Regions from separate parts of the Lysinibacillus sp. FSL R7-0073 genome, predicted to be linked through region 1. Evidence: a T-box and tRNA genes for the amino acid it is inferred to sense, from the RefSeq annotation. Region 1 holds a T-box; the other regions hold tRNA genes.

Region 1 (10,040 bases):
TGCTTCAAGGATGCCCATCGCTTTTAATTCCTCTAAAGCCTGTTGAACTGTACTGCGATTCACGCCAAATTGCATGGCCAACTGTCTTTGAGGAGGCAGTTTGGTCCCTGCTGCCCAATCCCCTCTTTCGACTTGTGCTGTTACCCATTGAACAATTTGTTGCTGTAATGTGCTGTCACTTTGTCTATTTGGCTGCCAGCTCATAGTCATCACCTTCCATTTAAAATTGGGTGGATAAAAAACCATCCAATTGGTCGTTTTCTTTTAGTTATACCATAGCTAAAATGAATAAAGAAAGGAGGGATTGATCGTTGGAAGTATTTTTTCATGGCATCATTTTAGCATTCGGCCTCATTTTGCCATTAGGCGTACAAAATGTTTTTGTTTTTTCTCAAGGTGCTACACAACCAAATATATGGCGCGCTCTGCCAGCAAGTGTGACTGCTGCTATTTGCGACACCATGCTAATTTTACTGGCAGTTTTTGGTCTATCATTAATCGTCCTACAATTTGAATGGTTACGTATTATCCTCATGTCGGTTGGTATATTGTTCTTACTTTATATGGGCTATACGATTTGGCGTTCAAGTCCAGCAACTGCCGATCAGAGTGAAGCACTTCCGGTGAAAAAACAAATTCTTTTCTCACTTTCTGTGTCACTTCTGAATCCACATGCCATATTAGATACGATTGGGGTCATTGGCACAAGTGCCTTAAAATATAGTGGTACAGAGCAAATTATTTTCACTACAGCATGTGTCCTCATTTCATGGCTATGGTTTTTCGGCCTTACTTTGACCGGAGCCTCTTTCCAAAAGATAGATAGCTCTGGTAATCTGATGAGAATTTTTAATAAATGCTCAGCCATTTTTATTTGGGCAACAGCTTGTTATCTCGCTTTTGGCTTCCTGTAACCTACATAGAAAATGCTCAGGATTTCTCCTGAGCATTTCTTTTATAAGGAGACAAAAACCATGAGCTTTTCATCAAACAGCTCTGTTTCTGCCGATCTTCCCTCTGTCCATTCTTCGCCATAATGTATGGATTTGACTAAAACATTGGCTTGTAATAATGCTTCATGCTGCTGAATGATGGAAAGTACCTCTTCACTACCGCAAAAGGCGATTGATATATATTGTTCAACAGGCAGCTGCCACTTTTTACGAGAATCTTGAATAAACCGAATTAATTCTCGCATTTGCCCCTCTTGAAGCAAACTCTCGGTTAATTGAACATTCATCAATACACGGCAAGTACTATCTTCAGCTAAAATATAGTGGTCTTTCACAATCGCTTCAGCTAAGACATGACTTGATAATAATGTTAGCTGCTGCTCTTCTACCATGATCGGTACTTCCCCATTGCGCTGTAGCTGTTCTTTCTCCTCATCCTTTAACGTCAGCATATACAACTTTACTTGATTGACCTTTGAACCAAATGCGGCACCAGCTGTTTTAAAATTAAGATTATATTGGATGCTTTCATATGCAGAGAAATCATGTGTCCATTTGCAAGCTTTCATGTTTAATTCTTCTTGAATTAGCTCGCTATAGGCTTGATAATCAGTCAGCTCTCCAGATACAGCAACAATAAGCTCACTTAAGGGCTGTTTAACCTTCATCCCCTGACTATTACGAATACTCCTGCCAAGCTCTACAACTGTTAAAACCGTAGCCATTTCTTGTTCAAGCTGGCGATTCACTAGTTTTTCGTCGTAGATTGGATAGTCTTCTATATGCACACTCTTGCCTGTTAATTGTCGGTAAATATCTTCTGTGATAAAGGGTGTAAATGGTGCAAGTAATCGGCAAATGTTCGTTAAAACCTCATAAAGGGTACTAAATGCGCCCCGTTTATCCGCTGTCAGCCCATGTGCCCAAAATCTGGCACGTGATCGACGAATGTACCAATTACTTAGCTCTTCCATTAATTGTGCCATTTCCCTTGTTGCGTGTGTAAATTGATATTCCTCCATAGCTGCTGTCACAAGCTGGATTGTGTGATGCAATCGGGACAATATCCACTGATCTAAAGGTGTTCGTGTACCAGTATTTGTAGCATCGTACGTAAATCCATCAATATTGGCATAGAGCTGATAAAATTTAAACGTATTATCCAATGTATCCACTAGCTTTGATTTAGCATCCACCACAATCTTTTTGGAAAAACGCTTTGGATTCCAAGGGGAGCTATCAACTAAAAACGCCCAACGTAATGCATCCGCTCCATATTGCTCTATTAACTCTACAGGCTCTAAAGCATTGCCTTTACTTTTTGACATCTTTTGTCCATGTTCATCTAACACATGCCCTAACGATAACACCTGTTTATAAGCTGGCTTTCCTGTAAATAACGTCGATACCGCTAATAAGCTATAGAAAAAACCGCGAGTCTGGTCTATCCCCTCAATTACAACATCTGCCGGAAATTGATTGTGAAAAGTTTCTACATCTTCGAAAGGATAATGTTGCTGAGCAAAGGGCATTGAGCCGCTGTCAAACCATACATCAATGACCTCTGGTGTACGCGTCATATCCCCTTGACAAGTAGGACAAGTACAAACAATTTCATCAATAAATGGCTTATGAAGCTCGATTTGTTGATCGACATCTCCCTTGGCTAATTTTGTTAACGCTGTGATACCGTTGGGAGCCTCCTCATGCCCGCAATCCTGACAAATCCAGACATTCAACGGTGTACCCCAATAGCGGTTACGGCTTATATTCCAATCCACTATATTTTCGAGAAAATTGCCGAATCGACCGTCCTTAATATGATTAGGATACCAAGTCACCTGCTGATTGTTTCCTAGTAACTGCTCTTTTAAGGCGGTCATTTTGATAAACCAGCTGTCCGTTGCATAGTACAATAATGGAGAATCACAGCGCCAGCAATGAGGGTAGCTATGCTCATATTTTTCTTTACTAAATAAGAGCTCCTTTTTCGCAAGCATTTTTATAATATCCACATCACAATCTTTTACAAATCGTCCGACAAGCTCTGGCACCTCCTCTGTGTAACAGCCTTTCAGATCCACTACATTGACAAAGGACAAGCCATGCTGTTGAACCGTCTTATAATCGTCCTCCCCGTATGCTGGAGCAATATGCACAATCCCTGTACCGCTATTCTCAGTGACATAATCAGCCATCACGACAACATGACCTTGCTGAACAGTTACATATGAAAATGGTGGTTGATACGACACACCAGCAAATTCCTGCCCAGTATGCTCACTTAAAATTTCCACAGCTTCTGTGAAAACCTTTGATACTAATGATTTGGCAAGAATAAATACTTGATCCCCTTGCTTTATCCGTACATATCGTAGGGATGGATTCATCGCCAATGCCACATTGGCAGGTAATGTCCATGGTGTTGTTGTCCAGCCTAAGAAATATTCATCACGATCAGCAAGCTTAAACATGGCTGTAACAGATAAATCTTTGACATCTTTATAGCCCTGTGCTACCTCATGTGAGCTTAAGGAGGTTTGACAACTCGGGCAATATGGTGAAACTCGATGCCCTTTATATAAAAGCTGTTCCTTATGAACATGGCTTAAAATATGCCACACCGATTCTATATAGTCATTACTTAATGTGAGATATGGATCATCCATATCAAGCCAATAGCCAAGCTGTTCTGTAAAGGAACGCCATTTTTGTTCGTAGGTAAAAACACTATTTTTACACGCTTGAATAAAACGCTCCACCCCATAATTCTCAATCTCCTGCTTTCCTGAGATACCTAATGCCTTTTCTACTCCTAGTTCCACAGGTAAACCATGTGTATCCCAGCCTGCTTTTCGTTCAACCAAATAGCCTTGCATTGTTTTATAGCGGGCCACTACATCTTTAATCGTTCTACCAAAGGCATGCCCGACATGTGGTAAACCATTTGCTGTTGGTGGTCCCTCATAAAATACAAAGGGTTGCTGTCCAGCTCTATTTGTGACGGAAGCTAAAAATGTTCCCTCTTGCTCCCACAATGCCCGTATCCGTGTTTCTCGTTCAAGCGTCGATTCCTTCTTTTGTTCTGTTTTCATTTCATTTCCTCCTATACAATATTATTTTGTATAAAAGGCATACAAAAAACCCCGTCCCAAGGAAAGGGACGGGGTTAACCGCGAATACCACCCTAATTCTATTGACACCTTAGTCAATAGCACTTAGCAACGTACTATCATACGTGTTCTTTTTAACGGTAGACACCCGGGTTAGCTTACTATTTTCAGCTAACCTTCTCAGAGAGGATTTTCATGTAACATCTGCACACCGACTTCCACCAAATGCCGGCTCTCTGTAGAACAAAATGAAACATTACTTTTTCTCATCAACGAATTTGTATGCTTTTATTGTCACTCATCTTATCAAATTACCAATTGTCTGTCAACGGTGGACAACCTTAATTTATTTCGTTTAGACAAGTAACAATACTTTCATACAAAGATGCATATTGAGCTTGGTGATTCGTTTGAATAAAAAAGCTCTTAAGCAATGTTTTACTATTAAACCTTACGATATAAAAATTCGCTTCTTCCAATTGGTCTTTTAATGTGGATAAGGTTGCTGGCATTTGCTGTATTAACATGGACTGTAAAAGCTGTTCTTGATTCTCTTGTTCCCATGTCGTATGACCCTACTTCAATGCGTTTAGCTTATCCTTTAAATGATCTGCCATCAATATGTTCTGTATCAATTGTCAGACTCCCCTTTGTTCATTATTGTTATGTTCTCACGGTAGAGCCCTTCTAACTTCCAACCATCATTAAAACGGACATATGTAAATTCCTTTTGCCAATCATCCAGGTGCACTATTACCTTGCTACGCCAAGGTAAGGTGGAAGCAACTATTTTCCCCCTGCGAATCTCAGCTATATCATCCGCTACACCAAGAAGTGTGGAAGGTGCAATTGTGTGATGTATTAAATACTCCTGACGATCTGGATTAGACTCAATTTCCACCATTACCTGCTGGTGAAAAGCAATTACCTGCTGATTGGCCTGAAGCAGTGAATAGATTAGAGTACCACCGAATAGAATCATGAACGAAAATATAATAAGTACATACTTCTTCTTCAAACCTATGTAAAAAGCCCAATGCTTTTCTTTGTTGAATAAATGGATATACATTGCAATACTTAAGGGCCACAAAAATAGTAACTGCCAACATAGGACTACCCAAAACAATTCTCCAAACGAGACAAAATAGCGAATACCTAGGTAATTGAAAATCCATAATGGCATCGCCCAACGCCAAGTAGATTCTTCCTGTGACTTACTTTTCAAATAAATGAGTAAGAGTGGCAGGCTTAGGAAAAAAGCAGTTGCATTATCCAATAGAACGAATATCAACTCTTCACCCCTTTCACTTAGCAAATTATTACAACTATTGTAACTGAATCCAACAACGAAGAAAAGCTTGGATACAAACAAAAAAAGAGCCTGCCATTTAATGCAGACTCACTTATTGAAAATTATTAATCGAGTTACGCATTCATACTGCTTAGCCATTCATCTCGCTATATGGCCCTTTCACTCGATCACCTTTTTCCAAACAGCCGATGTCTCATGAGCCTACATTGTATCGCTAAGACCTGTAAATGGTGTGATCACCTTTTTTTCATTTGAAGATAACACGATGTTCGTAGAGGGTGTACCATAGGGCATGGTCGCATCAATAAATTGTTCTAATGTTTCTACTGAATAGGTAGCTAGTTTAACAATATAGCTGATCTCCCCTGCTACACGATAACATTCAAGAACATCCGGGTGGCTATTACAAAAAGCAGATAGGCTTTTACAATCGATGGATTTAAATAAAATAATTGCCTGAATGGTACGTTCCATTTTTTTGATGTTCACTTTAGCGTGATATCCTTCAATCACACCTTGTTCCTCGAGCTTTTTGACGCGTTCAATTACAGCAGGAGAAGATAAATGAACGGTAGCGGCTAAATCCTTCATAGAGATTTTGGCATTTTCCTGTAACTGCTGTAAAATTTGAGTATCAATTTGATCCACCATTAATCACCTTTCTTAATCAAGTTTTTTTCACATAATTCCTGTTTTAATAAGGAGATTTATCTAAAATACATTATACAGCTTCTGTTATCGGTTGGCCGCTTTGATTACAATAAAAGCATAAAGGAGGCAGAAACAAATGAAAAAAATAATGTTACTTTTAGCAAATGGCTTTGAGGCTGTGGAAGCAAGTGTTTTTACAGATGTGCTTGGTTGGAATAAATGGGAGGGTAATGGATCAACAGAGGTTGTCACTGTAGGATTACATACACAGCTTCAATGCACATGGAATTTTAAGGTCGCTCCTGAAAAGTTACTCCATGAAATTGATTTAGCAGAATTTGATGCTTTGGCTATCCCAGGTGGATTTGAGGAAGCGGGCTTTTATGAGGATGCCTTTAGCGAGGAATTTCAAACGGTTGTCCGGCATTTTCATGAACAGCAAAAGCCGATTGCAACGATCTGTGTAGCTTCCTTAATATTGGGACATAGCGGTATTCTCTACAATCGTCAGGCGACAACCTACAACCATCCAACTAGTAAACGATTAGCACAGTTAGAAAGCTACGGTGCGACTATTGTCAACGAACGAATTGTGCAAACAGATCATATAATTACTTCCTCCAATCCAGGAACAGCCTTTGATGTAGCCTTTCGCTTACTAGAAACACTAACATCTACCACCAATACAGCAAGAGTAAAAGACTTAATGGGTTTTCACTAATTGGTAAAAAAGTAGGCTACACCATGTATTTGGCGTAACCTACTTTTAAATTCACTTTTATTTGCTTACTGGTGGTACTGTTTCAGTTGTGCTTAAATCTATTTCCTTTGCATTGTCTAGCACATCTTTTGGAATTGTAATTGTCGTCACAGCATTGAAATCATGGTATTTGATGGTCATTTGCTGTTTTGTTTTGATCGTATTGCCCTCTACTTTCATGCTTAATGTCATATCCATAGCAATTTCTTCTACATCAAATGTTTTTTTATTAATTACTAATTTGTATGTGAGGCTATCAAAAGACATATTGCCTAATTGTCCATCCAAATCAGCATCCATTCCTAAATCCATGGAACCAATCTGTTGCTTCACCAGCTCTGTGAATTTATCACCAGCACCTTTCAAGGTTAATTCATAACGGTCCGCTGTTTCCTTTAAAGTGAAATCCTCAGCAAATGATTGAAGCATTTCTAATTGCTCAGCTGCATCTGGCTGCATGCCTGTTTGACTTAGAACATCTTCAAATAATTGTTTCGGGAATTTTACCCAAGCCTTCTGGTCTGCCTCATACATATACATACCATCTTTAGCCGTCATATACATTTTAATTGGCAAATTAATCGCTTCACCACTTGTTGGATCTGTTAATGACATGGTACCATCTGCAAAGAACTGCATTGGCTCTGTAACAATTTCCATCTTCATATTGCCTTTAGAATCCATTTTCATGGTTTCCTGACCATCATTTGCTTCTACTGACTGTGAAATCGTCATAGAAGCCTTCATGCTTTTTACCTCTTTTTGCTTGGCTAATGCTTTAGTAAACACTTCCTCTAACAAAGCACTATCATTTGTTGTAGTAGGTTTTTCTTCAGTTACTGGCTCATCTTGAGGTTTTTCCTCTTTTTCTTCCGTTGTAGGCTGTGTATCCACAGTTAAGCCTAAGGCGTTAACAATAAATGTCGCCAACTGACCACGCGTTACATTTTTATCCACCCCAAATTCTGTTGCCGTAATGCCCTTCGCAATTCCTGTTTCATACAAGGCTGTTACAGCATCTTCAAATGGGCTATTTTGTGGTACATCCGTAAATGGACTCTTTCCTTCTGCTGTCAAGCCTGTTGCCTGTGCCAACATAACCGCCATTTGACCACGTGTAATTGTCTCATCAGGTCGGAAAGTATCATCCTCATAGCCATTTACAACACCTAAATTAACCAATGTAACAATCGCCTTATAATATGGACTAGATGAATCTACATCTTTGAAATTAGGATTTTCAACATTTTCCATATCCGTTGTCGTAAGATCGAAAGCCCCTGCAATCATCTTCACGGCTTCTCCGCGTGTTACGTCCTGTGTTGGTTTAAATGTTCCATCAGGAAAACCATTAATTATATCAGCTGCATGTAATGTTGAAATACTTTTAAAATGTGCATAATCTTCACTTACATCTTTAAATGGACTAGCTGCCGATGCAGGTACAACAGCTACCGCCGTAATGGCTACCGCCGAAGTTGCCGCCATAAAAAACTTACTTTTTTTCTTTGTCATGATAATTCTTCCCCCATTTATGTAAAAATTTAAAGACTTACCCTTTAATTTTATATAAACATTTGGGAAAATGCTATGTATTTGGAAATTTTCAAGCTTCTTGTTTTTTCTCTCTGTCACATTTAGCGTTTTATTCGTCACTTTTGCCTCTCTATCCATCACTTTCTCCGTTTTATCCGTCACTTTGGCTATTCTCTCGTTTTCTATCGATTACTTTATAAGGAATTTTATCCTCGCGATTTTTGCCAGGCTATTCATCACTTTTTGTGTTTTATCCGTCACATCTGCCTCGCTATCCGTCACTTTCTGTGTTCTATCCGTTACTTTTATCTTCATCACTTTATAAAGATTTCAAGACCAAACAAAAAAAGCCGACCTCCTAAGAGATCGGCTTGTGAATGGTATGATTACTCAGCAGCTTTTGCGCGTAGAACCATTTGTAGGATACCACCATGACGGTAGTAGTCTACTTCTACTTCTGAGTCGAAACGAGCTAAAGCTTGGAAAGTTTTAACTGTGCCGTCTTCAGATTTAGCAGTTACTGTTAAGATTTCACGTGGTTTCACGTTATCAGTAATGTTTACAGAGATTTCTTCTTTACCAGTTAAGCCTAATGTTTCAGCAGATTCACCTGGCATGAATTGTAGTGGAAGAACACCCATCATTACTAAGTTAGAACGGTGGATACGCTCGTAAGATTGTGCGATAACAGTTTTCACGCCAAGTAGGAATGTACCTTTCGCAGCCCAGTCACGAGAAGAACCCATACCGTAGTCGTTACCAGCAAGTACGACTAAGCCAGTACCTTGCTCTTGGTATTTCATACATGCGTCATAGATGTACTCTACTTCGCCTGTTGGCCAGTAAGTAGTGAATCCACCTTCTGTACCAGGAGCAACTTGGTTACGGATACGGATGTTTGCAAATGTACCACGCATCATTACTTCGTGGTTACCACGACGAGAACCATAAGAGTTGAAGTCACGGATTGCAACACCGTTTTCAATTAAATATTTACCTGCAGGTGTATCTTTACCGATCGCACCAGCTGGAGAAATATGGTCAGTTGTGATTGAGTCACCGAACTTCGCCATAATGCGTAAGCCGTCTAAGCCTTTAATAGCTTCTGGCTCTTTTGCAAGACCTTGGAAGAATGGTGGGTTTTGGATGTAAGTTGATTTGTCATCAAATGTGTATAGAGACTCAGTTGATGTTTCAATTGCATTCCATTTTTCGTTCGCTGTGAATACAGTTTCGTATTCTTTTTGGAATAATTCACGGTTAACTACAGTACCTAATACTGCGTTAACTTCTTCAGTTGAAGGCCAGATATCAGCGAAGAATACTTCGTTGCCATCTTTGTCTTTACCGAATGAATCTTTTTGTAGGTCAACATCCACTGTACCAGCAAGTGCATAAGCAACAACAAGTGGTGGAGAAGCTAAGTAGTTAGCTTTTACAAGTGGGTGTACACGACCTTCGAAGTTACGGTTACCAGAAAGAACTGATGTTACAAATAAGTCATTTTCTTTAATTGCATCTTCGATTTCAGGTAATAATGGACCTGAGTTACCGATACATGTTGTACAACCGTAACCTACAGTGTTGAAACCGATTTGGTCAAGGTAAGTTTGTAAACCTGAATCTTCAAGGTAACCAGTTACAACTTTAGAACCTGGTGCTAAAGAAGTTTTAACCCATTTAGGTACTGTTAGACCTTTTTCTACAGCTTTTTT
Region 2 (10,040 bases), 1.1 Mb from region 1:
GAGGTCACACCCGTTCCCATACCGAACACGGAAGTTAAGCTCTTTAGCGCCGATGGTAGTTGGGGGCTTCCCCCTGTGAGAGTAGGACGTCGCTAGGCATAATACCCAGGAGGATTAGCTCAGCTGGGAGAGCATCTGCCTTACAAGCAGAGGGTCGGCGGTTCGAGCCCGTCATCCTCCACCATTTGCCGGTTTAGCTCAGCAGGTAGAGCAACTGACTTGTAATCAGTAGGTCGTGGGTTCGATTCCTATAGCCGGCACCATTTCAGACGAGCCATTAGCTCAGTTGGTAGAGCATCTGACTTTTAATCAGAGGGTCGAAGGTTCGAGTCCTTCATGGCTCACCATTTATAAGTACCAACCATATTAAGCGGGTGTGGCGGAATTGGCAGACGCACTAGACTTAGGATCTAGCGCCGCAAGGCGTGGGGGTTCGACTCCCTTCACCCGCACCATTTTTCAATATGCCAGATAAAAAAACTTATGCACATGCGGAAGTAGTTCAGTGGTAGAACACCACCTTGCCAAGGTGGGGGTCGCGAGTTCGAACCTCGTCTTCCGCTCCAAATGTGCCGGGGTGGCGGAACTGGCAGACGCACAGGACTTAAAATCCTGCGGTAGGTGACTACCGTACCGGTTCGATTCCGGTCCTCGGCACCATTTTATGCGCCCGTAGCTCAATTGGATAGAGCGTCTGACTACGGATCAGAAGGTTATGGGTTCGACTCCTGTCGGGCGCGCCATAAAACGAACGGGAAGTAGCTCAGCTTGGTAGAGCACTTGGTTTGGGACCAAGGGGTCGCAGGTTCGAATCCTGTCTTCCCGACCATTTCCAAAAAATATTATGGGGCCTTAGCTCAGCTGGGAGAGCGCCTGCCTTGCACGCAGGAGGTCAGCGGTTCGATCCCGCTAGGCTCCACCATAGTAATTAACCAGTATAAAGATCCTGGCGGCGTAGCTCAGCTGGCTAGAGCGTACGGTTCATACCCGTAAGGTCGGGGGTTCGATCCCCTCTGCCGCCATCTTAAAGGACCTTTAGCTCAGTTGGTTAGAGCAGACGGCTCATAACCGTCCGGTCGCAGGTTCGAGTCCTGCAAGGTCCACCATTTATATATTGTTACGGAGGTATACCCAAGTCTGGCTGAAGGGATCGGTCTTGAAAACCGACAGGCGGGTAACACCGCGCGGGGGTTCGAATCCCTCTACCTCCTCCAGTTTATATTCATAAATGGTGCTTTAAAAACTCGAAAAGACAATAAGATTATCGCGGGGTGGAGCAGTGGTAGCTCGTCGGGCTCATAACCCGAAGGTCGTTGGTTCAAATCCGGCCCCCGCAACCAAATGGTCCCGTGGTGTAGCGGTTAACATGCCTGCCTGTCACGCAGGAGATCGCCGGTTCGATCCCGGTCGGGACCGCCATTTTTTATAGACATGAGAAGCAAAGAGTGAGCAAGCTTAGCATGGACGAAATGGGTCAGTAGCTCAGTTGGTAGAGCATTAGATTGAAGCTCTAAGTGTCGGCGGTTCGATTCCGTCCTGACCCACCATTTATGCGGGTGTAGTTTAATGGTAAAACCTCAGCCTTCCAAGCTGATGTCGTGGGTTCGATTCCCATCACCCGCTCCAAGGGCCTATAGCTCAGCTGGTTAGAGCGCACGCCTGATAAGCGTGAGGTCGATGGTTCGAGTCCATTTAGGCCCATCATTATTCCGAAGTAGCTCAGTTGGTAGTAGCACCTGACTGTTAATCAGGTTGTCGCAGGTTCGAGTCCTGCCTTCGGAGCCATTTTTTTTGTGGGGAAGTACTCAAGAGGCTGAAGAGGCGCCCCTGCTAAGGGTGTAGGTCGGGTAACCGGCGCGAGGGTTCAAATCCCTCCTTCTCCGCCATGGGCCCGTTGGTCAAGTGGTTAAGACACCGCCCTTTCACGGCGGTAACACGGGTTCGAATCCCGTACGGGTCATACTAAGTACAGTAGATGAATTTACATCTACTGTACTTTTTTTATGAGCTGAAAAGAAAAAGTAACAAGAAAGCCTTCGCCAGATAATGAATCTGCGAAGGCTCGTTGTTTTTTGAAGACTTACGTAATATTTCGTCCTTTACCATAAGGAATACATAAAGGTGTTCCAAAGATAGGATCTGATGTCATTTGACATTCAAGATCAAATACATGGCTAACTAATTCTGTTGTCATGATCTCTTCAGGCTTACCTTGACGATAAACTCCACGATCACGCACAGTAATGATATGATCAGCATAACGACAAGCGAGATTTATATCATGTAAGACCATAATAATTGTTCGCTTTTGCAGTTGATTTAATTCAAATAATAAATCTAGCACTTCTATTTGATGAGTTAGATCTAGATAGGTTGTAGGCTCATCTAACAGAATAATATCTGTATCTTGAGCGAGTGTCATAGCAATCCATGCACGTTGACGTTGCCCACCTGATAGCTCGTCCACTGGTCTATCTTGTAATTGCTCCGTTCCTGTAGCTTTTAAGGCATTTAGCACAATTTCCTCATCTTTCACCGTCCATTGCTGGCGCCAACTTTGATAAGGAAATCGCCCTTGTTTAACAAGCTGTAGGACCGTTAAGCCTTCTGGTGCTACTGGTGATTGAGGAAGAATAGAAAGGTTTTTAGCTACTTGCTTTGTAGATAGTTTAAAAATATCTTCGCCATCTAATAAAACAGATCCCTTTTTTGGTTTTAATAATCGAGCAATGGAGCGTAGAAGTGTAGATTTACCACAGCCATTCGCTCCAATCAAGACAGTAATTTCATTCAAAGGGATAGATAAATTGAGATCTTCGATAATATTGGAATCACCATAACTTAATGTTAGGGATTTAGTTAATAAGGATTCAGTCATGTTGTATGGACTCCTTTATTTATTAGGATTTCTAAATAATAAATAGATAAAATAAGGAGCACCGATGGCAGCAGTAAAGACACCAGCTGGCACTTCTAAAGGGCTAAACGCAGTACGACCGATAATATCAGCAATCATTACGAGCAATGCTCCAATGGCTGCGGATGTTGGCACAAGTACTCCGAACGATGAACCAACGATACGACGTGCGATATGAGGGGCCATCAACCCTACAAATCCAATTGCCCCCGCAAAGGAAATGGCACTTGCTACTAAGCAGCAACATAAAAGAATTAAATATAGACGAGTTTTTTGAACGGATTGTCCTAATCCTGCCGCTGTATCATCACCTAATTCTTGTACATTTAACTGTCGTGTAGTAAAGAAGGTGACAAGTAGGAGTACTAGTATTAAGGGCACAACGATTTGAACTTGATCCCAGTCTGCGCTTTTGACGCTCCCAGTAATCCACTTATTCGCTTCACTCGCTTGGTAGATTGGACCAATAATCATTAGCATGGTCGTAATGGCTTGCATCAATGCGGATACACTAATACCGATTAAAACAAGACGATTTGGCGTAACACCCTCTTTCCATGCAAATAGGTAAACCAAACACCCAACAACAGTAGCACCAATAAAACCTGCTAATGGCATCCATTCTATACTGACTGTTAAAGAGTGATTAGAGTCACTGAAAATGGCTAAGAAACCAACAACTGCTGCACCGCCACCAGCAGATATTCCGATAATATCGGGAGAGGCCAGTGGATTTTTAATGATTCCTTGTAAAACGGCACCTGCTACGGCTAGCGCCATGCCAGTAAACATAGCCATAAAAATTCGGGGCATTCGAAAATCAATAATGATCAACTGATCAAAATCAGAGCCTTGGCCGAAGAGAGTTTGTAAAACTTTAAAAGGATTAATAAAAGAATCACCGAATGATGCGCTAAGAAAGAAAACTGCTAGTGTTAGAAAGCTAATCACCAGTAATTTTTTCGTAGCTTGTACATCTAATAAAAAAGATATTTTTTTGTGAAATAAACGGACTGTTCTTATGTTTTTCATTATTTTTTTCCACCTTTTCGCGCAAGGTAAATAAAGAATGGCGCGCCAATCATTGCGGTCATGACTCCGACTGGTACTTCTTGTGGCATGATGATATATCGAGCTGCGACATCCGCTAACAATAATAAAATGCCTCCAAGTAAGGCAGCCATCGGAATAAGCCATCGATGATCTGTGCCGACAAACTTACGCGCAAAATGAGGAACTACAATGCCAATAAAACCGATGGGGCCAGCGATAGCAACAGCACCCCCTGCTAAAAAAATAACAATCAAACCTACAGTTATTTTCATTAACCCTAAACGTAATCCTAATCCTCTTGCCACGTCATCTCCTAGCGCAAGAGTATTCATTTTAGGGGAAATGACTAGAGCAGCTAACCACCCGATGATTAAATATGGGAGAACTGATAGCAGAATTTCGAGTTTTCGCCCTTGTACAGAGCCAGCTAGCCAAAACAATACTTGCTCAAGTTCTGCTTCATTTGTAGCGAGTAACCCTTGTGTAAATGATGCAAAAAGTGCACTAATGGCAGCGCCTGCTAAAGTAATTTTCACAGGTGTAACGGCATCTCTTCCGGAGAAACTGATTGCATAAACAGCTAGTGCCGCGATGGCAGCACCTAGAAAGGCGATCCATGCAAATGATTGTAAACCTGAGATATTGAAAAAAATCATGGCAAAGACAACTGCAAATCCTGCTCCAGCATTTATTCCCAATATTCCAGGAGAAGCTAAAGGATTTTTCGTTAAAGTTTGCATAAGTACACCTGTAATAGCTAACGATGCTCCGACACAACTGGCTATAAGTGCTCTTGGAATACGAACATTTTGAATAATAATATGCTCATTTGAATGGTTAAAATGAAAAAAAGATTCAAAGGTAGTTTGAATAGAAGTATTTGCATAGCCATAGACAATACTTATGCCCATGCAAAGAAGTAGTAGCAAAACCCCTATGATTAAAGCGAACGTTTTAGAATAATTATTTTTTAAAATCATGTTTAAACTATACTCTTTTCTTTCATAATTATTAAAATAGGTATTGACACTGATAAGTTCATACAATAAGATTAGTAACGTTCTAAGAGACAAATGAAACTGATTTTCATTCTCGTCAATTATGCTTAAACATTTTATCATATACAATGGGGGAAGAAAAGGTGCAAAAAGGATTTCAAAAACTCTTAGTTTTGCTAGCTATTGTTGCTATTTTTGTTCTGGCAGCTTGCGGTAATTCTAACGATGATAAGAAAGAAGAAAGTTCAAAAGAAAGCAACGCTTACAGTGTACAACAGGCAATGGGGACAACTGAAGTAAAAGACACACCCAAACGCATTGTGGTTTTAACAAATGAAGGAACAGAGGCGCTTTTAGCGTTAGGTATTAAGCCAGTTGGTGCGGTACAATCATGGACGGGTAATCCATGGTATGACCATATTAAGGACCAGATGGAAGGTGTCGAAGTAGTCGGCATTGAGCATGAAATTAATTTAGAAAAAATTGCTTCATTAAAACCAGATTTAATCATTGGTAATAAATTACGACAAGAAAAGGATTATGCGAAACTTAGCAAAATTGCGCCAACCGTATTCTCTGAAACACTACGTGGTGATTGGAAAGAGAACTTTCAGTTATACGCAAAAGCAGTAAATCAAGAATCAAAAGGTAAAGAAGTGTTAACAGCTTATGATGATAGGCTACAAGCGTTAAAAGAAAAACTTGGTGATCAAACAAACCAAGAAGTTTCATTTGTCCGCTTTATGGCAGATAAATCTCGTATCTATTACACAGATTCATTCTCAGGTATTATTTTTGATGCGTTAGGATTTAAACGTGTTCCAGCGCAAGCAGATTTATTTAAAGATAATGCAAAGCTAGGAAACTTAGCTGTAGAGGTAGGGAAAGAAGTAATTCCTCAAATGGATGGGGATGTTATTTTCTACTTCACATACATGCCAACAGGTGATGATTCAGCATTAGCAACTGAACAAGAGTGGACACAAGATCCTCTTTGGAAAAACCTTTCTGCTGTCCAAAAAGGCAACGCACATAAAGTAGATGATGTCATTTGGAATACAGCTGGAGGAATTCTAGCTGCTGATATTATGCTAGATCAAGTAGAAGAAATCTTTGCGAAATAATTAATGGATAAGCTATACATTCATCGAAATAAGATGAGTGTATAGTTTTTTTATTTCCGGAAGAGCGTTTTGTATTTTTTAGCGAGATAGACTAAGATGTGGTAGAGGGGGGATAGATATGAGTGAAAAATTAAAATGGGTTCCTAATCAACATGATGTAGGGCAAGATAATGATGAACAAATAACAGCCTTACTTTCGAATTTTACACTAGAACAAGTAAAGAAAGTTAGTCAATTCCTACGTACATATGAGAAGTTTGAAAAGACACCACTCCATCATTTAGCATCATTGGCATCCTATATGGATGTAGAAAAAATTTGGATAAAAGATGAATCGTTTCGATTTGGTTTGAATGCCTTTAAAGTACTAGGAGGCGTTTATGCTATCGCACAATATGTTGCCAATATGCTCAATAAAGATATTGAAGATCTTTCCTTTGAACAATTAAAGTCTTCAGAAATAAAAGATCAGTTGGGTGAGTTAACGTTTATTTCAACAACTGATGGGAACCATGGTCGAGGGGTAGCTTGGGCAGCTCGAGAGCTAGGTTTTCAAGCACGAATCTATATGCCTGCTGGTAGCGCCAAGGAACGATTACAAAACATTATCAATGAGGGAGCCTATGGTGAAATCACCGCAATGAATTATGATGATACTGTTCGTTATACTTCGCAGCTAGCTGAAGAGCATGGTTGGGTTTTAATTCAGGATACAATGTGGGATGGCTATGAGGAAATCCCATTATGGATTATGCAGGGCTATACAACTCTAATACAAGAGGTTGTTGAAGAGATAGAACAAGCACCGACTCATGTGTTTTTACAGGCTGGAGTAGGGTCTTTTGCAGCAGCAGTAGTTGCCTTTTTAAGACAATACTATAAGCAGGAAATGACGATTGTTTTAGTGGAGCCGCATGTAGCTAATTGTTATTATAAAAGCTTTAAAGCGGGGACCAATGAATTTGTAACTGTTGGCGGCGACATGCAAACGATAATGGCAGGGCTTGCGTGTGGCGAACCGAATCCTCAGGCATGGCAACTGTTAAAAGCCTATACGAAAGTAAGCATTAGCTGTGGGGAAGAAGTTGCAGCAGCAGGAATGCGTATCCTTGGTAATCCATTGAACACAGACACACGCATTGTAGCAGGAGAATCGGGAGCAGCTCCATTTGGTTGTCTTTATGAAATCATGACAAATGATCGTTATAGACAATTAAAAGAGATGTTACAGTTAAATAGCGATGCGAGAGTATTATTAATTAATACAGAGGGTGACACGGATAAAGAAAATTATCGACAAATAGTGTGGCATGGAAAATATTAATAACAATTTAGACGAAAGCCATCGAGAAGTTACTCCCGATGGCTTTCATCGTACAAGAAAAGACGATATTAGTGAATTTTAATAGTGGCGATTTTATAAGCACCGTATTCATCTGTAATCACAGTATACGTCTTATACCGATCGTAAAATTGATAATTACCTTGGGCATCATAGAAATCAAAGGTTTCATTCATATCAACATAGTATTTGCCATTCGAATATTGTACATCAAGCACTTCATTGTTTGTAAAATAGAAGTAATTGCCCTGATACGCAATTTCATTAATATATTTTTCCAGTTCTTTATAAGCAGAACTACTAGGCGCAAGCATATCGACAATCCAATAAAAATCACCCTCATTTAGGGCCATTTCATAGTATAAGCGGAATGCTTGCACGAATTGACCTGCTAACAAATTGTCTGCTTCAGTAGTAGTCTCTGTTTTACTAGCGGGTTGTTGACTACTTTCGTATAGATTAGCAACAGAACGAACCTCATTTGCAGAAAGGGGCTGAGCAATCCACCCATCAAATTGGTCTACCATACTGTATAGAGGGATAGAGAAGGCGAAGTGTGTGTTTGTTTCGGTTGTGTAAAGTAGTGAGTTAATCCCAATTACATTTCCTGTATTAACATCCACCAAAGGACCGCCACTACTACCTTTATCAATTTGTGCATCGACCTGATATATTTGTTTGTATATAAAATTTTCAAGCTTCATATCCCGTTTATTGCCTGTTATATAGCCGATGGAGGCTGAATTTTCAAAGCCTTGTGGACTTCCAAAGGCAATGACTTCTAAGCCAATAGGTGATTCTGATCTTTCAATACCTAATGGTGCTGTGTCTTGATAGCTAGGAACATGTATTAAAGCTATATCGTAACGATCAGATATACCGACTACTGTACCAGGTGATTCTTGGCCCATAGAATTTCGAACCATTACTTCGACTTCACCTTGGACAACATGCGCATTAGTAATAACATACCCCCCTTTTTTATAGAGGAAGCCGGAACCTTGCGCATTGTTTGTTAGAATAGTGAATACCTTTTGCTGAATCTCCTTTATAAGAGTGACACGATCAACCTGCTGTGCATGAGCTTCTTGCTTTTTCGTCAGTTCCTCAGAGGAAACTTGCTTTGTCTCTAAATTCTGATTGTCATTTATTTCCGAATAGGTGGCTGAACTACTTTTTTTATTGGAGAAGAAATCCCAATAGGCATAGCCCAGCCCACCAAGTGCAATGAAACAGACGGACAATACGATAATGGCCCATGTTGAGATACCCTGTTTTGAGGGTGTATTTGTCAATTTTGTACCACAACCCGAGCAAAATTTACTGTCATTTAGATTCTCATGTTGACAATTTGGACATTTCATCCTATTACCCTCCTGTGAAATATTTACTATTTATATCGGTTGGAAAATATAGTTTTATAGGTAGTTATGGAATTATATGAACGGAGAGGATGATTATAGGAAGAGAAAAAATTTATTTTTCCTATTGACCTTAACGTTGCGTCAAAGTTTACAGTAGCAGTAATGGAGGTGAAAACATGGAATATACAATTCAAGAGCTTGCCCAATTGTCTGGTGTAAGTACGAGAACTCTGCGTTATTATGATGAAATTGGGCTACTGAAACCAGCTAGAACCAATGAGGCGGGCTATCGATTTTACGGTCAATCGGAAGTCGATTTGCTGCAGCAGATTTTATTTTACCGAGCATTGGATATGAAGCTAGCAACTATTCAGGATATTATTCAAGCTCCTCATTTTCAACATTCCGAGGCGCTAAAGTCACATAAAGCTGCTCTGCTTAAACGAAAAGAACAGCTTGAGACGATCTTACAGACGGTAGAAAAAACGATACTATCAATTGAGGGGGAAAGACCTATGTCAAATGAAGAAAAATTTAATGGACTTAAAGAAAAGTTAATCGAGGATAATGAACATAAATATGGTCAAGAGATTCGCGCCAAATATGGAGATAAAACGGTAGATGCTTCCAATGCTAAGCTCATGAATATGACAGAGGAACAATTTCAGGCGATGCAGCAATTGGAGCAGCAAATGTTTGAACGTTTAACAGAAGCAATCGAGGAGGGGGACGCAACAAATGATATTGCAATGGAAGTCGCGGAGCTCCATAAACGATGGCTGTGCTTTACATGGAAAGAATATTCTAAAGAGGCACATGTAGGACTCGCTCAAATGTATATAGCAGATGAACGTTTCACCGCTTATTACGACGAGCGTAGTGTAGTGGGAGCTGCACAGTTTTTACACGATGCAATCGTAGCTTATACGAATAAATAAATAAACCTTCCTTATGCTGATGTTTTAGAAATAATAAATTAGGAAAAAATAAAAGCATAAGGAGGAGATTTTTTTGGATCAACAAGTTATGCAAAAATTAAAAAGACAATTGGAGCAAGAATTACAAGAAATCGAAAAGCGAATAGATGAATCAGAGCGTCCCCAAGCGACAGAGCTATCTAATTATGATAATCATCCAGCTGATAATGCTAGTGATTTAACGGATCAGCTTACAGAAATGGCTATTGATGAGCATCGTGGCGACAATGCAGAGGAAATAAAAGAAGCTCTTCAAGCAATGGCA
Region 3 (9,889 bases), 1.2 Mb from region 1:
AACAACAATTACAGCAACATATGATGCAGTACTTAGGTATCGTTAGAAACGGTAACGACTTGCAATATTCCCTTCAGCAATTACCCTCTATACAAGCACTTCTCCATGCAAATTTAAAGGGTTTGCAACAGACTGAGCTGGAACTATATATGATGCATGTTGTCGCTACATTAATAACCCATGCGGCCTTTACAAGGACTGAAACACGTGGAGCCCACATTCGTAGCGATAAACCCGCAATGGAAGCACAATGGGCAAACCGATGGATTATTTTTTCGCAAGGACAAATGAAAGTGAGGAATTCATTGTATGAATATCATCAAACTCGAGGAAATGCTCAAGCAATTTTTTAATGAGGATATAGGTGATGGGGATTTATCGAGTGAATATATTTTTTCTCCTAAAAAGCAAGGAACTTTTTCTTTTTATGCCAAAGAAAGTGGCATTTTTTGTGGCGCACCTATTATTGAGCATGGTTTTCACTTATTAGATCGGTCTATAAAAGTAAACCTTCCTAAAAAAGATGGGGAAGCCGTAGAGGTTGGCGACGTCATTGCCATTATAAATGGCCCCTTACAAAAATTATTAATGGGAGAACGCGTAATTTTAAATCTTATACAACGGATGTCTGCGATAGCTACGGCGGCTCACCTAGCAGTACAGGAAATTGCAGGAACGAACACAAAAATATGCGATACCCGTAAAACGATTCCTGGCTTGCGTATGCTTGATAAATATGCTGTTCGAATCGGTGGTGCTTTTAACCATCGCAATGGTCTATATGATGCAATCATGCTAAAGGATAATCATATTGCTTTTGCTGGTAGCATTACAAACGCCATTCAGGCTGCTAGAGAGAAAGTTGGTCATACCGTTAAAATTGAAGTGGAAATAGAAACAAAAAAACAGCTAGATGAAGCCATTTTAGCTGGAGCAGATATTATAATGTTTGATAATAGAAGTCCTGAAGAAATACGTGCATGGCTGCCTGCTGTTCCTTCTTCTATCACGACTGAAGCGTCAGGAGGCATAACTCTTGAAAATATAAGAGCTTATGCTCAAACAGGTATACAGTGGATTTCACTTGGTTCTCTAACCCACTCAGCCAAAGCCTTTGACATTAGCGCTCTCGTACAAATGAAAGGAGGCTATTCCATTGTCCATCACTAGTTTATTACAGCAGACGACGTTACTTCCTGAGCATTATCGGGCATTATCCGTAACGGAAATGGAATCTCGTATTTTATCAATCAAAAAAAAATTAGGATCCAAGCTTTTTATTCCGGGCCATCACTATCAAAAAGATGAAGTTATTCAATTTGCTGATGCAACGGGAGATTCCTTACAGCTAGCTCAATTATCCGCCGCAAACAAAGAGGCGGAGCACATCGTATTTTGTGGTGTGCATTTTATGGCTGAAACTGCTGATATGCTAACATCAAAACAGCAGCATGTGTATTTACCAGATATGCGTGCAGGTTGCTCGATGGCTGACATGGCTGATATCTATCAAACTGAACAAGCATGGCCCATTTTACAGCAGCTCTTTGGTGATACGATCATTCCACTCACCTATGTTAATTCAACAGCCGCTATTAAAGCCTTTACAGGAAGACATGGTGGTGCATGTGTAACATCCTCTAATGCGAAAGAGCTTGTTCAGTGGGCATTTACACAAAAACAGCGTATCTTCTTTTTACCCGACCAACATTTAGGCAGAAATACTGCTTATGACTTAGGTGTTCCACTCGAAAATATGGCCGTTTGGAATCCACATAAGAATATAATTGAAACTAAACAGCCTCTTGAGAACATCCAAGTTATTCTGTGGAAGGGTCATTGCTCTGTCCATGAAGGATTTACAGTTCTACATACAGAGGCTGTTCGTAAGGGATACCCAGCCATGAGAATTATTGTTCACCCTGAATGTAGTCGTGAGGTTGTAGACGCGGCTGATGATGCTGGCTCAACTAAGTACATTATTGATACAATTAATCAAGCACCTAGTGGATCTGCATGGGCAATAGGGACAGAAATGAATCTGGTCAATCGTATTATAAAGCAGCATCCAGATAAACAGATCATCTCTTTAAATGAAAACTTTTGTCCTTGCCTAACGATGAATCGCATTGATCTCCCCCATTTACTATGGTGCTTAGAAAGTATTGAACAAGGTCAACCACATAACCGTATTCAAGTTGATGGTCATACTAGCACTGAAGCTCTTAGTTCTCTGGAAAGAATGTTAGCAAGAAGATGAATTATGATTTTAAAGCAGAGATGTTGTAAAAAACAATATTTCTGCTTTTTATTTGCTCATAGAATTAAGTATCCGGGTTATCTTCTGAAATTGACACCCATTTATTTTTTATGATAATGTCGATTTGGAGGTGATAAGAAATGTCTTTTCAATCGAAAAATATTTTCATTAATTTACCAGTCAAAAATGTAAAGAAATCCACGTCGTTTTTTCAGGAGTTAGGTTTTGAGTTCAATCAACAATTCAGTGATGAAACGACTTCCTCAATGATTATTAGTGAAAATATTTTTGCTTTACTAATGGTCGAAGATCGTTTCAAAGGATTTAGTAACAAGGAAATAACGGATACTTCTGTTTCTGCGGAAGCAATTTTATGTCTATCTGCAGAAAATCGGGAGCAAGTAGATCAGCTAGTAAATAAGGCACTTGCCTCCGGGGGTAAACCTTATAGTGATCCACAAGATCATGGATTTATGTATGGCTGGGGTTTTCAAGATTTAGATGGGCATATTTGGGAAGTTGTTTATATGGATGAACATGCAATAAATCAAGAGTAAATCGTTTATCTTACATTAGTTTTCTATAAAAAAAACAGTAGACGCAAATGCATCTACTGTTTTTTGTTTTTTGTATGACCCGTACGGGATTCGAACCCGTGTTACCGCCGTGAAAGGGCGGTGTCTTAACCACTTGACCAACGGGCCCATGGCGGAGAAGGAGGGATTTGAACCCTCGCGCCGGTTACCCGACCTACACCCTTAGCAGGGGCGCCTCTTCAGCCTCTTGAGTACTTCCCCACAAAAAAAATGGCTCCGAAGGCAGGACTCGAACCTGCGACAACCTGATTAACAGTCAGGTGCTACTACCAACTGAGCTACTTCGGAATAATGATGGGCCTAAATGGACTCGAACCATCGACCTCACGCTTATCAGGCGTGCGCTCTAACCAGCTGAGCTATAGGCCCTTGGAGCGGGTGATGGGAATCGAACCCACGACATCAGCTTGGAAGGCTGAGGTTTTACCATTAAACTACACCCGCATAAATGGTGGGTCAGGACGGAATCGAACCGCCGACACTTAGAGCTTCAATCTAATGCTCTACCAACTGAGCTACTGACCCATTTCGTCCATGCTAAGCTTGCTCACTCTTTGCTTCTCATGTCTATAAAAAATGGCGGTCCCGACCGGGATCGAACCGGCGATCTCCTGCGTGACAGGCAGGCATGTTAACCGCTACACCACGGGACCATTTGGTTGCGGGGGCCGGATTTGAACCAACGACCTTCGGGTTATGAGCCCGACGAGCTACCACTGCTCCACCCCGCGATAATCTTATTGTCTTTTCGAGTTTTTAAAGCACCATTTATGAATATAAACTGGAGGAGGTAGAGGGATTCGAACCCCCGCGCGGTGTTACCCGCCTGTCGGTTTTCAAGACCGATCCCTTCAGCCAGACTTGGGTATACCTCCGTAACAATATATAAATGGTGGACCTTGCAGGACTCGAACCTGCGACCGGACGGTTATGAGCCGTCTGCTCTAACCAACTGAGCTAAAGGTCCTTTAAGATGGCGGCAGAGGGGATCGAACCCCCGACCTTACGGGTATGAACCGTACGCTCTAGCCAGCTGAGCTACGCCGCCAGGATCTTTATACTGGTTAATTACTATGGTGGAGCCTAGCGGGATCGAACCGCTGACCTCCTGCGTGCAAGGCAGGCGCTCTCCCAGCTGAGCTAAGGCCCCATAATATTTTTTGGAAATGGTCGGGAAGACAGGATTCGAACCTGCGACCCCTTGGTCCCAAACCAAGTGCTCTACCAAGCTGAGCTACTTCCCGTTCGTTTTATGGCGCGCCCGACAGGAGTCGAACCCATAACCTTCTGATCCGTAGTCAGACGCTCTATCCAATTGAGCTACGGGCGCATAAAATGGTGCCGAGGACCGGAATCGAACCGGTACGGTAGTCACCTACCGCAGGATTTTAAGTCCTGTGCGTCTGCCAGTTCCGCCACCCCGGCACATTTGGAGCGGAAGACGAGGTTCGAACTCGCGACCCCCACCTTGGCAAGGTGGTGTTCTACCACTGAACTACTTCCGCATGTGCATAAGTTTTTTTATCTGGCATATTGAAAAATGGTGCGGGTGAAGGGAGTCGAACCCCCACGCCTTGCGGCGCTAGATCCTAAGTCTAGTGCGTCTGCCAATTCCGCCACACCCGCTTAATATGGTTGGTACTTATAAATGGTGAGCCATGAAGGACTCGAACCTTCGACCCTCTGATTAAAAGTCAGATGCTCTACCAACTGAGCTAATGGCTCGTCTGAAATGGTGCCGGCTATAGGAATCGAACCCACGACCTACTGATTACAAGTCAGTTGCTCTACCTGCTGAGCTAAACCGGCAAATGGTGGAGGATGACGGGCTCGAACCGCCGACCCTCTGCTTGTAAGGCAGATGCTCTCCCAGCTGAGCTAATCCTCCTGGGTATTATGCCTAGCGACGTCCTACTCTCACAGGGGGAAGCCCCCAACTACCATCGGCGCTAAAGAGCTTAACTTCCGTGTTCGGTATGGGAACGGGTGTGACCTCTTTGCCATCATCACTAGACTATAGTCGGCTTTCAATATACTTCGCATTTCTTCGTCAGCTTCTGTCGTTCAGTCAGTCACGTACTTGAGTACGCTCCTTCCCTCTCTCCATTGCTTCCTTGAACTACTCGTATCTTGAAACCCTTCATAAAAGAAATTATTCTTTCAAAACTGGATAAACGGTTCATTGAATGCTTCAAACTTTTTTTGGTTAAGTCCTCGATCGATTAGTATTCGTCAGCTCCATGTGTCACCACACTTCCACCTCGAACCTATCTACCTCATCGTCTTTGAGGGATCTTACTTACTTGCGTAATGGGAAATCTCATCTTGAGGGGGGCTTCATGCTTAGATGCTTTCAGCACTTATCCCGTCCACACATAGCTACCCAGCGATGCCTTTGGCAAGACAACTGGTACACCAGCGGTGTGTCCATCCCGGTCCTCTCGTACTAAGGACAGCTCCTCTCAAATTTCCTACGCCCACGACGGATAGGGACCGAACTGTCTCACGACGTTCTGAACCCAGCTCGCGTACCGCTTTAATGGGCGAACAGCCCAACCCTTGGGACCGACTACAGCCCCAGGATGCGATGAGCCGACATCGAGGTGCCAAACCTCCCCGTCGATGTGGACTCTTGGGGGAGATAAGCCTGTTATCCCCGGGGTAGCTTTTATCCGTTGAGCGATGGCCCTTCCATGCGGAACCACCGGATCACTAAGCCCGTCTTTCGACCCTGCTCGACTTGTAGGTCTCGCAGTCAAGCTCCCTTGTGCCTTTACACTCTACGAATGATTTCCAACCATTCTGAGGGAACCTTTGGGCGCCTCCGTTACCTTTTAGGAGGCGACCGCCCCAGTCAAACTGTCCGCCTGACACTGTCTCCTGCCCCGCTAAGGGGCATGGGTTAGAATTTCAATACAACCAGGGTAGTATCCCACCGACGCCTCCTTCGAAGCTGGCGCTCCGAGATCTCTGGCTCCTACCTATCCTGTACAAGTTGTACCAAAATTCAATATCAGGCTACAGTAAAGCTCCACGGGGTCTTTCCGTCCTGTCGCGGGTAACCTGCATCTTCACAGGTACTATAATTTCACCGAGTCTCTCGTTGAGACAGTGCCCAGATCGTTACGCCTTTCGTGCGGGTCGGAACTTACCCGACAAGGAATTTCGCTACCTTAGGACCGTTATAGTTACGGCCGCCGTTTACTGGGGCTTCAATTCGCAGCTTCGCTTGCGCTAACCACTCCTCTTAACCTTCCAGCACCGGGCAGGCGTCAGCCCCTATACGTCACCTTACGGTTTTGCAGAGACCTGTGTTTTTGCTAAACAGTCGCCTGGGCCTATTCACTGCGGCTCTCATGCGCTTGCACGCTCAAGAGCACCCCTTCTCCCGAAGTTACGGGGTCATTTTGCCGAGTTCCTTAACGAGAGTTCTCTCGCACACCTTAGGATTCTCTCCTCGACTACCTGTGTCGGTTTGCGGTACGGGCACCTCTCACCTCGATAGAGGCTTTTCTTGGCAGTGTGAAATCAGGAACTTCGTCCATACGGACTCGCCATCACAGCTCAACGTTACAGTGTGCGGATTTGCCTACACACACGCCTTACTGCTTGGACGCGCATAACCAACAGCGCGCTTACCCTATCCTACTGCGTCCCCCCATTTCTCAAACGGTGAGGAGGTGGTACAGGAATATCAACCTGTTGTCCATCGCCTACGCCTATCGGCCTCGGCTTAGGTCCCGACTAACCCTGAGCGGACGAGCCTTCCTCAGGAAACCTTAGTCATACGGTGGACGGGATTCTCACCCGTCTTTCGCTACTCATACCGGCATTCTCACTTCTAAGCGCTCCACCAGTCCTTCCGGTCTGACTTCAACGCACTTAGAACGCTCTCCTACCACTGACATCGTAGATGTCAATCCACAGCTTCGGTGAATCGTTTAGCCCCGATACATTTTCGGCGCAGCGTCACTCGACCAGTGAGCTATTACGCACTCTTTAAATGATGGCTGCTTCTAAGCCAACATCCTGGTTGTCTGTGCAACGCCACATCCTTTTCCACTTAACGATTACTTTGGGACCTTAGCTGGTGGTCTGGGCTGTTTCCCTTTTGACTACGGATCTTATCACTCGCAGTCTGACTCCCGTGTATAAATATCTGGCATTCGGAGTTTGTCTGAATTCGGTAAACCGGGATGGCCCCCTAGTCCAAACAGTGCTCTACCTCCAGTATTCTCATCACGAGGCTAGCCCTAAAGCTATTTCGGAGAGAACCAGCTATCTCCAAGTTCGATTGGAATTTCTCCGCTACCCACACCTCATCCCCGCACTTTTCAACGTGCGTGGGTTCGGGCCTCCAGTAAGTGTTACCTTACCTTCACCCTGGACATGGGTAGATCACCTGGTTTCGGGTCTACGACCACGTACTATTTCGCCCTATTCAGACTCGCTTTCGCTGCGGCTCCGCCTTCTAAAGCTTAACCTCGCACGTAATCGTAACTCGCCGGTTCATTCTACAAAAGGCACGCTATCACCCATTAACGGGCTCTAACTACTTGTAGGCACACGGTTTCAGGATCTCTTTCACTCCCCTTCCGGGGTGCTTTTCACCTTTCCCTCACGGTACTGGTTCACTATCGGTCACTAGGTAGTATTTAGCCTTGGGAGATGGTCCTCCCGGATTCCGACGGAATTTCACGTGTTCCGCCGTACTCAGGATCCACTCAGGAGAGAACGAACTTTCGACTACAGGGCTTTTACCTGCTCTGGCGGACCTTTCCAAGTCGCTTCATCTAACTCGCTCTTTTGTAACTCCGTATTGAGTGTCCTACAACCCCAAGAGGCAAGCCTCTTGGTTTGGGCTCTTCCCGTTTCGCTCGCCGCTACTCAGGGAATCGATTTTTCTTTCTCTTCCTCCAGGTACTTAGATGTTTCAGTTCCCTGGGTCTGCCTTCAAGACGCTATGTATTCACGTCAAGATACTACGCGATTAAACGTAGTGGGTTCCCCCATTCGGAAATCTCCGGATCAAAGCTCACTTACAGCTCCCCGAAGCATATCGGTGTTAGTGCCGTCCTTCTTCGGCTCCTAGTGCCAAGGCATTCGCCGTGCGCCCTTAATAACTTAACCTATCAGCTTTCAATACACATCACATTTCGTTGTCAGCTTCACTCGTTCATTCAGTCACGTACTGAAGTACGCTCCTTCATTTACTCGATTGCTTCCTAGAACTGCTCGTGTCTTGAAACCTTTTAATGTTATTAAGCCTATAAAAAAACTTAAAAAAATAAATGTGTTTGTTACTATTTCAATGTCGTTTTATCCAGTTTTCAAAGAACAAGTTTTGAAGTATTTCATTCAGAAAGAATGAACCTTCAAAACTGAACGCAAAACGTAATCTTACAAACCCTAGGTTTGTATTCCGAAAATATCCTTAGAAAGGAGGTGATCCAGCCGCACCTTCCGATACGGCTACCTTGTTACGACTTCACCCCAATCATCTATCCCACCTTCGGCGGCTGGCTCCAAAAGGTTACCTCACCGACTTCGGGTGTTACAAACTCTCGTGGTGTGACGGGCGGTGTGTACAAGGCCCGGGAACGTATTCACCGCGGCATGCTGATCCGCGATTACTAGCGATTCCGGCTTCATGTAGGCGAGTTGCAGCCTACAATCCGAACTGAGAACGACTTTATCGGATTAGCTCCCTCTCGCGAGTTGGCAACCGTTTGTATCGTCCATTGTAGCACGTGTGTAGCCCAGGTCATAAGGGGCATGATGATTTGACGTCATCCCCACCTTCCTCCGGTTTGTCACCGGCAGTCACCTTAGAGTGCCCAACTAAATGATGGCAACTAAGATCAAGGGTTGCGCTCGTTGCGGGACTTAACCCAACATCTCACGACACGAGCTGACGACAACCATGCACCACCTGTCACCGTTGCCCCCGAAGGGGAAACCATATCTCTACAGTGGTCAACGGGATGTCAAGACCTGGTAAGGTTCTTCGCGTTGCTTCGAATTAAACCACATGCTCCACCGCTTGTGCGGGCCCCCGTCAATTCCTTTGAGTTTCAGTCTTGCGACCGTACTCCCCAGGCGGAGTGCTTAATGCGTTAGCTGCAGCACTAAGGGGCGGAAACCCCCTAACACTTAGCACTCATCGTTTACGGCGTGGACTACCAGGGTATCTAATCCTGTTTGCTCCCCACGCTTTCGCGCCTCAGTGTCAGTTACAGACCAGATAGTCGCCTTCGCCACTGGTGTTCCTCCAAATCTCTACGCATTTCACCGCTACACTTGGAATTCCACTATCCTCTTCTGCACTCAAGTCTCCCAGTTTCCAATGACCCTCCACGGTTGAGCCGTGGGCTTTCACATCAGACTTAAGAAACCACCTGCGCGCGCTTTACGCCCAATAATTCCGGACAACGCTTGCCACCTACGTATTACCGCGGCTGCTGGCACGTAGTTAGCCGTGGCTTTCTAATAAGGTACCGTCAAGGTACAGCCAGTTACTACTGTACTTGTTCTTCCCTTACAACAGAGTTTTACGAACCGAAATCCTTCTTCACTCACGCGGCGTTGCTCCATCAGGCTTTCGCCCATTGTGGAAGATTCCCTACTGCTGCCTCCCGTAGGAGTCTGGGCCGTGTCTCAGTCCCAGTGTGGCCGATCACCCTCTCAGGTCGGCTACGCATCGTCGCCTTGGTGAGCCGTTACCTCACCAACTAGCTAATGCGCCGCGGGCCCATCCTATAGCGACAGCCGAAACCGTCTTTCAGTGTTTCACCATGAGGTGAAACAGATTATTCGGTATTAGCCCCGGTTTCCCGGAGTTATCCCAAACTATAAGGTAGGTTGCCCACGTGTTACTCACCCGTCCGCCGCTAACGTCAAAGGAGCAAGCTCCTTCTCTGTTCGCTCGACTTGCATGTATTAGGCACGCCGCCAGCGTTCGTCCTGAGCCAGGATCAAACTCTCCATAAAAGAAATTTGATTAGCTCAAATTGTTTTGCTGGCATCAATTTTG

The links. The T-box of region 1 lies ahead of ileS (isoleucine--tRNA ligase). A T-box ahead of a tRNA ligase gene usually reads a tRNA of that ligase, here a tRNA-Ile.
Region 2: it has a tRNA-Ile gene. The T-box ahead of ileS (isoleucine--tRNA ligase) is inferred to sense a tRNA for this amino acid. The anticodon was not compared.
Region 3: it has a tRNA-Ile gene. The T-box ahead of ileS (isoleucine--tRNA ligase) is inferred to sense a tRNA for this amino acid. The anticodon was not compared.

What each region holds. Positions count from the first base shown of each region.
Region 1 covers NZ_JBBPAS010000001.1:2,578,118-2,588,157, forward strand. Annotated here, with positions in the region: gene MKY88_RS12715 (aminotransferase-like domain-containing protein) at 1-204, opposite strand, end outside; gene MKY88_RS12720 (LysE/ArgO family amino acid transporter) at 312-914, shown strand; gene ileS (isoleucine--tRNA ligase) at 956-4,048, opposite strand; T-box leader at 4,110-4,348, opposite strand; gene MKY88_RS12730 (hypothetical protein) at 4,698-5,357, opposite strand; gene MKY88_RS12735 (Lrp/AsnC family transcriptional regulator) at 5,580-6,026, opposite strand; gene MKY88_RS12740 (DJ-1/PfpI family protein) at 6,166-6,750, shown strand; gene MKY88_RS12745 (S-layer homology domain-containing protein) at 6,808-8,304, opposite strand; gene acnA (aconitate hydratase AcnA) at 8,712-10,040, opposite strand, start outside.
Region 2 covers NZ_JBBPAS010000001.1:3,717,214-3,727,253, reverse strand. Annotated here, with positions in the region: rRNA gene rrf (5S ribosomal RNA) at 1-98, shown strand, start outside; tRNA gene MKY88_RS18690 (tRNA-Val) at 109-184, shown strand; tRNA gene MKY88_RS18685 (tRNA-Thr) at 188-263, shown strand; tRNA gene MKY88_RS18680 (tRNA-Lys) at 272-347, shown strand; tRNA gene MKY88_RS18675 (tRNA-Leu) at 371-455, shown strand; tRNA gene MKY88_RS18670 (tRNA-Gly) at 492-566, shown strand; tRNA gene MKY88_RS18665 (tRNA-Leu) at 572-660, shown strand; tRNA gene MKY88_RS18660 (tRNA-Arg) at 667-743, shown strand; tRNA gene MKY88_RS18655 (tRNA-Pro) at 753-829, shown strand; tRNA gene MKY88_RS18650 (tRNA-Ala) at 847-922, shown strand; tRNA gene MKY88_RS18645 (tRNA-Met) at 949-1,022, shown strand; tRNA gene MKY88_RS18640 (tRNA-Ile) at 1,030-1,106, shown strand; tRNA gene MKY88_RS18635 (tRNA-Ser) at 1,122-1,214, shown strand; tRNA gene MKY88_RS18630 (tRNA-Met) at 1,266-1,340, shown strand; tRNA gene MKY88_RS18625 (tRNA-Asp) at 1,344-1,419, shown strand; tRNA gene MKY88_RS18620 (tRNA-Phe) at 1,472-1,547, shown strand; tRNA gene MKY88_RS18615 (tRNA-Gly) at 1,553-1,626, shown strand; tRNA gene MKY88_RS18610 (tRNA-Ile) at 1,628-1,701, shown strand; tRNA gene MKY88_RS18605 (tRNA-Asn) at 1,709-1,785, shown strand; tRNA gene MKY88_RS18600 (tRNA-Ser) at 1,796-1,886, shown strand; tRNA gene MKY88_RS18595 (tRNA-Glu) at 1,889-1,960, shown strand; gene MKY88_RS18590 (ABC transporter ATP-binding protein) at 2,081-2,878, opposite strand; gene MKY88_RS18585 (FecCD family ABC transporter permease) at 2,894-3,949, opposite strand; gene MKY88_RS18580 (FecCD family ABC transporter permease) at 3,949-4,950, opposite strand; gene MKY88_RS18575 (ABC transporter substrate-binding protein) at 5,097-6,092, shown strand; gene MKY88_RS18570 (diaminopropionate ammonia-lyase) at 6,211-7,416, shown strand; gene MKY88_RS18565 (trypsin-like peptidase domain-containing protein) at 7,485-8,798, opposite strand; gene MKY88_RS18560 (MerR family transcriptional regulator) at 8,975-9,736, shown strand; gene MKY88_RS18555 (TraR/DksA C4-type zinc finger protein) at 9,810-10,040, shown strand, end outside.
Region 3 covers NZ_JBBPAS010000001.1:3,729,924-3,739,812, forward strand. Annotated here, with positions in the region: gene nadB (L-aspartate oxidase) at 1-353, shown strand, start outside; gene nadC (carboxylating nicotinate-nucleotide diphosphorylase) at 310-1,170, shown strand; gene nadA (quinolinate synthase NadA) at 1,157-2,260, shown strand; gene MKY88_RS18720 (VOC family protein) at 2,401-2,817, shown strand; tRNA gene MKY88_RS18725 (tRNA-Glu) at 2,893-2,964, opposite strand; tRNA gene MKY88_RS18730 (tRNA-Ser) at 2,967-3,057, opposite strand; tRNA gene MKY88_RS18735 (tRNA-Asn) at 3,068-3,144, opposite strand; tRNA gene MKY88_RS18740 (tRNA-Ile) at 3,152-3,225, opposite strand; tRNA gene MKY88_RS18745 (tRNA-Gly) at 3,227-3,300, opposite strand; tRNA gene MKY88_RS18750 (tRNA-Phe) at 3,306-3,381, opposite strand; tRNA gene MKY88_RS18755 (tRNA-Asp) at 3,434-3,509, opposite strand; tRNA gene MKY88_RS18760 (tRNA-Met) at 3,513-3,587, opposite strand; tRNA gene MKY88_RS18765 (tRNA-Ser) at 3,639-3,731, opposite strand; tRNA gene MKY88_RS18770 (tRNA-Ile) at 3,747-3,823, opposite strand; tRNA gene MKY88_RS18775 (tRNA-Met) at 3,831-3,904, opposite strand; tRNA gene MKY88_RS18780 (tRNA-Ala) at 3,931-4,006, opposite strand; tRNA gene MKY88_RS18785 (tRNA-Pro) at 4,024-4,100, opposite strand; tRNA gene MKY88_RS18790 (tRNA-Arg) at 4,110-4,186, opposite strand; tRNA gene MKY88_RS18795 (tRNA-Leu) at 4,193-4,281, opposite strand; tRNA gene MKY88_RS18800 (tRNA-Gly) at 4,287-4,361, opposite strand; tRNA gene MKY88_RS18805 (tRNA-Leu) at 4,398-4,482, opposite strand; tRNA gene MKY88_RS18810 (tRNA-Lys) at 4,506-4,581, opposite strand; tRNA gene MKY88_RS18815 (tRNA-Thr) at 4,590-4,665, opposite strand; tRNA gene MKY88_RS18820 (tRNA-Val) at 4,669-4,744, opposite strand; rRNA gene rrf (5S ribosomal RNA) at 4,755-4,870, opposite strand; rRNA gene MKY88_RS18830 (23S ribosomal RNA) at 5,059-7,986, opposite strand; rRNA gene MKY88_RS18835 (16S ribosomal RNA) at 8,295-9,846, opposite strand.